DNA from 4 places in the Aphanizomenon sp. CS-733/32 genome. Region 2 is predicted to be linked to each of the others. Evidence: predicted binding sites of a transcription regulator. Region 2 holds the regulator's gene; each other region holds the start of a gene.
What was found. Region 2 encodes NtcA, which controls nitrogen genes in cyanobacteria. Its sites were predicted from a motif close to TNTGTANNNNNNNNTACANA; they were not measured.
Positions count from the first base shown of each region.

Region 1: the regulator NtcA is predicted to act here: its motif matches at 975-994, upstream of PN471_RS09075 (DUF3120 domain-containing protein).
Region 3: the regulator NtcA is predicted to act here: its motif matches at 1,380-1,399, upstream of PN471_RS13115 (DUF3155 domain-containing protein).
Region 4: the regulator NtcA is predicted to act here: its motif matches at 984-1,003, upstream of PN471_RS07320 (Glu/Leu/Phe/Val family dehydrogenase).

Region 1 covers NZ_JAQMSE010000119.1:14-2,222, forward strand. Annotated here, with positions in the region: partial or broken gene PN471_RS09070 (DUF2887 domain-containing protein) at 1-163, opposite strand, end outside; gene PN471_RS09075 (DUF3120 domain-containing protein) at 997-1,728, shown strand; gene psbU (photosystem II complex extrinsic protein PsbU) at 2,035-2,209, shown strand, end outside.
Region 2 covers NZ_JAQMSE010000245.1:27,881-30,089, reverse strand. Annotated here, with positions in the region: gene PN471_RS21650 (DUF3084 domain-containing protein) at 1-770, opposite strand, end outside; gene ntcA (global nitrogen regulator NtcA) at 984-1,655, opposite strand; gene fabI (enoyl-ACP reductase FabI) at 2,033-2,209, shown strand, end outside.
Region 3 covers NZ_JAQMSE010000164.1:1,058-3,266, forward strand. Annotated here, with positions in the region: gene PN471_RS13110 (cofactor assembly of complex C subunit B) at 33-563, shown strand; gene PN471_RS13115 (DUF3155 domain-containing protein) at 1,022-1,351, opposite strand; gene PN471_RS13120 (sensor histidine kinase) at 1,655-2,209, shown strand, end outside.
Region 4 covers NZ_JAQMSE010000095.1:14,643-16,851, forward strand. Annotated here, with positions in the region: gene PN471_RS07320 (Glu/Leu/Phe/Val family dehydrogenase) at 1-902, opposite strand, end outside; gene PN471_RS07325 (carotenoid oxygenase family protein) at 1,289-2,209, opposite strand, start outside.

The DNA.
Region 1 (2,209 bases), on a different contig from region 2:
GACTATCTGCTATAAAAATTCCATCAAACCGAAATGCTTTTTCTTTCACTTCCACAGAAGTAAATTGATAATCTTTGGCATTTTCTGTAGGTTCACCCAGGATTTCAAATAAGAGGGTGTGAAAAGTTAGGAAGATTTGGTAGAATATCGTGTCTGTGTGCATTATTTCTGAGTTCGATATTTCTTAATTACTTGCTTATTTCAGATTTTAACCATGTTTCCCAGTTCTACATCTACTGCAATTGCATCTTCATTTTGAGATCCAAGATAACGTCTTGGCATTTTGGTGATGAGGACAAATATTATTTTCTTATTTCCCCTACTTCTGGGGTTGATTTGGGAAATAATTAGGGCTTGCTTAATAAAGCTAAAACTTAGATATATCAAGAGGTTGAGGGTTGAAAAAGGTGAATCAGGTGCAAGGAATAAGGGTGGAAATTAGCAAAAACCTATCAGTTGACCAGATTCAAGACTATTCTTCTCTTCTTCTAATTCTTCCTCCTGACTCCTGACTCCTGACTCCTAGCCCTCACAGACAACTTTTTCAGCAAACCCTAATTATCTTGATAAATAAAAACCCTATATATATGGGCGCACACTTTCCCACTCATACCATGAGCATACCCAAAACTCAGAACACTGTCAAGCCCCCAAGCTGAAATCACCAAAACTCGTTTGACTATTGATAATATTCTCAATAATTATGAGAATAGACCCCTGTTTATTGAGAAAGTTCTTTTTTATCAAAATCCCATACAAATCACTTATCATTCAATCACCATATACCCAAATTATTTAATCAATTCCGCCCTGAAGGAGCAGAGAACCTGTACCGAAAATTCCCCATCCAAAATCTCAAATTTTTCGGTCTATTCCTACAACTTGAGTGCATACCTCTATAAATAAATTTCATGTATAATCAAGATGCCCCCCTGGGGGATTTTCAGTTATGTTATTCTGAAGATAAGTAAAGTTTAGTAACAAATATTAGAAACTTTGATTAATCATACATTTTCTGCCTATACAGCTACTAACCCGACTGTAGATATCAATCACAGCCTGAACAATCCTCATTTACCAAATTTCCTATCTTCCCGACAAAGTTGGTTAATATTTTTAGCATCAGTATTTTTAGTATCAGTACCAGTGTTCGTAGAAGCTCCGTTAGTGCGAACATTTCCCATTCTTAGCGTATTAATGACAGGATTGTGGGTTTGGCTCAGTATGAGATTAATGTCACGTTCGCAAACCTACCTGTGGGGAGATTTACTTTTTGGCTTTAGCTGGACTTGGTTAACAGGAGCGATTTATTGGGGTTGGCTAAGATATGAACCAATCTGGCATATACCCATAGAAGCATTGGGACTACCCTTTGCTGTGTGGTGTTTAGCGAAAAATTGCGGTAAAGTCGGCAATTGGTTTTACCTGGGTTCTTTACTAGGAACGGTTTTAACCGATATTTATTTTTATTTGGTGGATTTGATGCCTTATTGGCGACAAATTATGAGAACAGATCCATCTGGTGCTTCACAAATCTTACAGAATGCCCTAACACAAGTCCAAACACCTTGGGGAGAAGGCTGGGCAGTCATTTTGGCTCTAATGCTGATGACAGTAGGAACAGCTTCTTTACTGAATAAACAATCCTATTGGTATGCTTTTGGGGGGGCGGTTTTGAGTACAATCTTAGTAGATAGTCTCTTCTTATTAGCAGCAGTTCTGGCGTGAAATTCCCATCAATTCAGGCAAACACCGAAAAATGGGCGCAGAGGTGCTATGAGGTCAAATTTCTGGAAAAAGTCCAATCAAACCAACTAGTCGTAAATATTATGGATATTGATACGCTGTATATTAGTTTTTGATGACCGTTGTGCAAGCTCCCAAGCTTAAACCATGAAGCTAAACCATGAAGAACCCGGGATCAAGTTAGCAAAGAAACTGCGCTCACATCCTGACACTTCTGGCTTATGCCCTATAGTTCATAGCTTTTGGCTGCAAAATTTTATTATTCCTGGAAAAAAAGAGGTAAAAATCGTGAAAGGATTGGTGCGTTTATTTACTGTATTTACATTGTTGCTAGGTTGCTGGGGAATGCTGGGAACTACCCAAACAGCCCAAGCTGTTAGTTTCAATAGCTTTGTGGGAAATCAAGTTCCAGTTTTAGCGATCGCCAGTCAAAATAGAGCAGATCAGAAGCTGGGAACCGAAT
Region 2 (2,209 bases):
TGTTGTTTCTCTAATTCTTTCAAGCGAGATTCTCTAGTTATAATAACTTTTTCCCGCTGTTTAATTTCGAGGTTACGATTTTGAATAAGTTTATCTAATTTAGCAATTTTGCGATCGCGTTTTTCAATTACCGTCTTCGCTTCATCAATAGCCTGTTTTGCTTCAGCGTATAATCTTTTTCGTTCCGCCTTTAACTCTTCTACTGCCGTTTGTAATGTTTTTCGCTGATTATAGAGAGTTTGTAATTCACTTCTTGCCTGTTGATACCTAACAACAATTCCACCCAGACGGCTTTGAGTTGCATTAAGTCGGGCTTGGGTCTTAGCTTGCTGGTTAAGAGTGCGATTGAGTTGAGCTTGTGTAGTCTTTTGTTTAGTATTTGCTGCCTGTAATGACTGATTAATTTTCTGTAATTCTTCCTGTGCTTGAGTTTTTTCTTGTCTGGCTCTGTTTAACTCACCTTCTACCTGGCTTTTTTGCGCTTCGGCGATTTTTAGTTGTTCCCGCTTGTTCCCTAAATCTCTTTGAATATCCTCTAATTCAAATACGCCCTTTCGCAATCCACCATCAGCCGCAAAGAGAATTGCTAAAGTTGATGCAGAAATTAGACTGCCTGTAAAAATAGTCACAATTACAGCAGTTTTTTTCGGACGTAAATTGAAGAGTGAGAGACGAGCTTTGCCAACCCGTGTGCCGATGCGATCGCCCACGGTGGCAATTACGCCTCCCAAAATAAGAATTGCTGCAATAAGGATGTACCCGGTGGCCATTTTTAACTACCGCAATGCTGACCGATACAGCCTACTACGTTCAACCATTGTCTGTGAATAAATGGAGTTAGGCTAAAGTAGGAATTAGACAATTTTGAGACTTTCCTCCAAATTAACGGTTTAATCTCTATGGTAGTGACGCTACTTAGGGAGACCCTAAAACCGCATTACCTCAAAAATAGAAGCCGTGCTAACTCCATTTACCCATAACTTTTAAGTAAATTGCTTACTTAAAGCAACAGGTTTATGCACAGTAATCTTCTTTTTATGAATGGAAATCATTTTCTTCTCGCGTAAATCTCCCAGCAGTCTAGTGACTGTAACGCGGGTAGAGCCAATTGCCTCAGCGATCGCCTGATGGGATAACTTCAGATCAATGGTAATACCATCAGCGCAAGGAACGCCAAAATCTCGACAAAGAATCAACAAGAAACTAATTAACCTTGAACCCATATCGCGGTGAGCAAGAGTTTCAATCATCATCTCCGTCTGTAGAATCCGCGAAGACAGACCTCGCAGCATCAACATTGATAACTCTGGGTTTTCCTTCAGTGCCTGTTCAACTTGTTCAATTGGGGCTGAAAGTAATTCTACAGTAGTAAATGCCACTGCATGATAAAATCGATCAGACTTATTGCCTGTCAGCAACGACAGCACACCAAAGACGCTATTTTCTCGCAGCAGAGCCACCGTTATTTCTTCTCCTGCCTCATACACCCTCGACAGTTTCACAGCACCCTTGAGAAGAAAATAAACTCGTTCAGCAGGATCTCCCGGAAAAAAGATCGTCTTGTTCCGTTCAAATGTTTCCACCACCGGAGGAAAAGCCCCGGTCGCCATTTGACGGAAAACATTTGCCAGGGCTTTATCTTGTGTCACTATCATTTCTCCCTTCCCCTACCCAATGCCAGAAAAACAAAAACTAATTACCTAAGAATACACCCGAAAAATCAATAAATCACCATTAACCTTGCTGTTTTTTCCTATACTCAAACGCGGAATTCCTAGCCTTTCGTTTATAATGATACATAATTGTTGTTCCGTTTAGCTAGTAATTATTGATAAGTAGTTTCACCAATTATACTCCAAAAGTTTTGCCTCTAAAAATTGTCAATTTCTTGAGAATTTTTGCAAACATGTCCATGATTTTTTGCGGCTTACTGCCTACTTCTGGAGCATTTTGAAAAATCCCTAGCCTAATGCAGTCAAACTAGGCTCAGATTCTAGTATGCTCCTAATGATGAATTACATTAGCAATGTTTATGCTGAATCTATCTGGAAAAAATGCCCTAGTTACAGGTATTGCCAATAACCGTTCTATCGCTTGGGGAATTGCCCAACAACTACACAAAGCCGGGGCTAATTTGGGCATTACCTACTTGCCAGATGACAAGGGTAAAATGGAAAAAAAAGTTTCTGAATTGGTAGAACCCCTCAGT
Region 3 (2,209 bases), on a different contig from region 2:
CTACTGAAAATTTCAGACGTAAAAATCTAGTTATGAATTCTACTGTTTCTCAATCTACGTTCCTGTTAACTTTTCTGTTATCAGTTGGCTTGTTTTTCTTTATACGGGCTTCAACTAAAGACCGGACGGAAGTGATGCGATTGGCTTCAGAACAAGATGGGAATACATTAATGGCTGCATTAAAAGAGTATTTTCGCTCTCGTGCTTATCGAGTCGCAGCGGTAGATGCTGCTAAAAATCAAGTCACTTTTGAAGGATTGGTTAGTCCTAGCTGGTTTTTAGCTATATTTTTGACTGTATTAGCGTCCGTAGGTTTGGGTTGTTTGGCGTTGGTTCTATCAATGCTGTTTCCTGATTTTGGGCAATTTTTTCTAGTCATAATCCTGTTTTCGCCTTTAAGTGGATTATTGTACTGGAAAAAATCTGGAAGACTTGAGAAGGTATCACTCAAGATGGAAAATATCCCAAGTGAACAAAACTTCTCAAGTACAATCACTGTAACTGCCCATAGAGATGAACTGGCTGAGTTACAAAGGGCATTACAGCTAAAGACGCTTGACTGATTGTTCGGGGTGAAAACTAGCATTATCTAGATTCATATAAGCTTCTGACTCAAGTTTTGAGGAAATCAGCAGTAGGGAAGAAGAGAAAATTCTGTTAGTGCTGTTAATCTTCCTGATGCTGGGGATGTCATGAGGAAAAATTTAAATTGGTGGACAGAGCTTGATAGTAGTCCAAATTAGTGAGAGCATAAATAATTCCTGCTTCATTTTTTGGATGACCCTAGCCCTGTCACTATTCTCTTTTGTATAAGCTGATAAAAAGCTGATTAATCTAATCTCTTATAGATTAATTAGGGATTAATTATGCCGTAACTTGAGAGAATGTATTTAAACCCTGCTGGCAAATCCAACCAAAAAATTAAAAAAAATGGAATTTTTGAACAAACTGGTCACAATTGCCAGTTAATTATTCACGGAGTCAGAAGTCACATTTGCAAGATATGATAGTCATTTGTTGTTTAGTTACTAGCCACAGCAACAGCGGCAGGTTCTGGTACTGGTGCTGTTGGTGATTCTAAAATCCTAAGACTAGGGAACAAGAAATGATTCTCTTCTACGTATTGAGCGCCAAACAGACCTTTTTCCGCCCAGAAATAACGGTCTGTTGTATGTTCGTTGCGTTTTACTAGTAGCAACGCCGGTGGCATGATACCTTCAGCTTGAATAAACTTTCTTGCTGCTGTCACAGGTTTATCTTCGCCACTTTCAATGCTGTACTGAGGGATATGCTCAAGTATGCGTCGTCCTTCTTGCCTACGACGACTCTTCCGTTTGCGTCTCCTTGCCAACCTATTGTCCTCCTGTTTCAAGCTATAGACTGTAGTTATCGCTACAAAATCCGTCGTCATTATATAAGTTCTATCTCAAAAGATCAATAGTTTTTAATGTTTTGATACAACTGGGGGAAAACTCTGAAAAATGCAGAATTAAAAATTAAAAAAATTGCTGACTTTTCAGCCATTACAAGACTAAACTAGATAGCTATAAACCTTGATTGGGGACTGGGGACTGGGGACTGGGTAATTTCGTTCTTCCTTGCTCGGTGACTCGGTGACTCGGTGACTCCTTTTTCCTCCTAGATTCCTGAACTCATGCTAATGTCTGCCAGTTCTGATTTTCTTGCTCTATGTCGAGAGCAAATGGCTCTGCTAACCCAAGGGATGGGAGCGAGCTTTAGCGTTGTTTATTTGACGCAAGAACTAGTAGAAAAATCTACAGCAGAGGCGCGACTAATTCCAGTAATGGTGTATCCAGAGACTATAGCATTAAATCCTAGTGATGAATATAGTGACGTGGGGGAAGGTTATCCTGTAAAGTTAGCTAATGTTTTGGCATTACCCAATCAGCAAATGAGATTGTTAAAACCGACTCCAATATCCTCCCATGAATCAGGGGAATCGGCAGCAACAGGAAAACAAAATTTACATGATGCACAAGATGAATACTGGCTGAGTCATAACCAAATTGTTTTACCTTTGATTCATGAAGGCGTAATGATGGGGTTATTGGTGACGGCCAGAGAAGATAGGGAATGGAGTGAACGAGAGGAACGGGAAATTGAACGGATTGCTAAGACTTTAGCGATCGCTTGCATTTTAGACCAGCGCCAGTCATGGTTACAACATCAACTCCAGCAGGAACAAATT
Region 4 (2,209 bases), on a different contig from region 2:
TCACAAGGTAAAGTTAATAAGTCTGCATTACTAATGGGTGTTGCTTGGGGAAATCCCACTACGCTGCGATGGTTGGCCGCAGCGTAGGCTTTGACAGCAGGAATATCAAGACCATTTTCGGCAAAGATACCCCCACTAGCACTGGAAACAGCGATAATTTTTGCTCCTTGTTGGTGTAGCAATTCGGCCGCTGCCCCACCTACATTACCGAAGCCTTGAATTGCTACCCGGACTCCTACGAGGGATTTACCGTGATCGGCGATCGCTTCACGAACAATAATCATCACACCGCGCCCAGTCGCCATTTCTCGTCCCAGGGAACCACCAATAGATAATGGTTTACCTGTAACTACTCCGGGGACAGAATGACCAACATTGACAGAATAAGTATCCATCATCCATGCCATTTCCCGTGCCGATGTTCCCATGTCTGGTGCGGGTATATCTACGGATGGTCCAATGTCTTTAATTAATTCGCTAATATAACGGCGACTAATCCGTTCCAATTCCCCCATACTGAACTTTTTGGGGTCTATGGGAATTCCGCCTTTGCCACCACCGTAGGGAATGCCTAACAATGCACATTTCCAAGTCATGAGCATGGCTAGGGCGGATACTTCTCGTAATGTCACTGCTTCATGGTAGCGAATACCACCTTTATAGGGGCCTAAAATATCGGAATGTTGTACCCGATGTCCAGCAAAAACCCGCACTTCCCCATTATCCATTTTTATGGGAATGGAAACTGTGACAACTTTTCGAGGGTGACTGAGTATTTCTACGATACCTTGATCTAATTTTAATTCTTTAGCAGCCCATTCTAAATAGCTACAGGCTTGATCATAAGGGCAAATATGCGCTGGAGAATGATTTTCTATAAGTGGGAGAGACGTTGTCACCATAATACCTACTCCTCATCATCGTATGTTTCTGAACCGGATTGATATGGTTAGCTTACCCTCTTTTTTGGAAAAGATGTCAATTTTGTAGTTTCTGTTACAATTTTATTGTAATTTGTGTGCTGTGAGACCTCTGGACAGATAAACTGTAAAAATATCTAAATTTTGGCGTTGCTGATTAAGGATTATGAATTTTAGTCTCACGCAGAGGCGCAGAGGCGCAAAGTTTTAGATTTTGTTTTTTCTAATTTCATACCTCAATTCAGCAACGCCTAGGTCAACATAATAAAACCAAACTGTGTAAAGAAAAGTAAAATCTTCCAAAACCTCTTCACTCTTGCCTTTTGCCTCTTGCCTTCCTACAACGATAATTTTTAACGCCAGCCTACTTAAATGAATGTTTCAGGTGTAAAACTCCCATGTAAACCATAGGGAATATGATGTTTGAGATGTAGTTTTGCAATTTCACCTTTTTCCAGATTTACAGCATCTAAAATCACGACATCTGAACGATGATGTTCTGCATCATAAACTAAAGCTATTAGCCAGCCATCATCTTCTGTTTGGGAATTTGGACGAGGAATAAAAATTGGTTCACCGATGAAACCTGCTGGTGCAGCACTCCATAATTGTCTTTGTTGTGACTCTAAATCAAGTTTGAAAATTGCTTGGAGGGGTGCATTTCCCGTTGATTTATGTGCCGCAGCCGTGTATAGATAACGATAAGATTTACCGACATGATGAGGGTGAATTGTGGGAAATTCACAAGATCGATCATCTATTAAATAATTTTGAACTGTATTGGTTGGTAAATTCAGATTAAATCGCCAAAGTTGCCCAGGAGAATTGGCATCAAAATCTGTTTCTCGATAATCGCTATTGGGTTCAACTTCTGGTAACGATTCATAGCAAATAGAATCAATGATAATTTCATTACCCACTTCAAAAGCATTAACATGATGGAAAATAAAACCTGCCTGAGTTTCTAAAACTTTGATTTTTCCAGTTGGGTTTTGGCGAGGAATAATGATAATTTTTGTAGGTTGATTTTTTTGGACTTTAATACATTGGGCGGCGCTAGATATTCCCAAAGCAAAAGGTATGGGGTTAAAACTAACAGGATTTTGGAAGAAAATACAGTAATTTTCTGTAATCACAAAATCATGAATGAAGCAAAAACCAGCAACGCTATGATTTTGTTTATTGGTGATTTCTCCGTCGGTATTTAACTCAAATATGTTAATTGTAGTTGATAGTCCTGGTGTAATAGCGAAATTAACTAATGTACCATTTGCATCAATTCGCGGGTG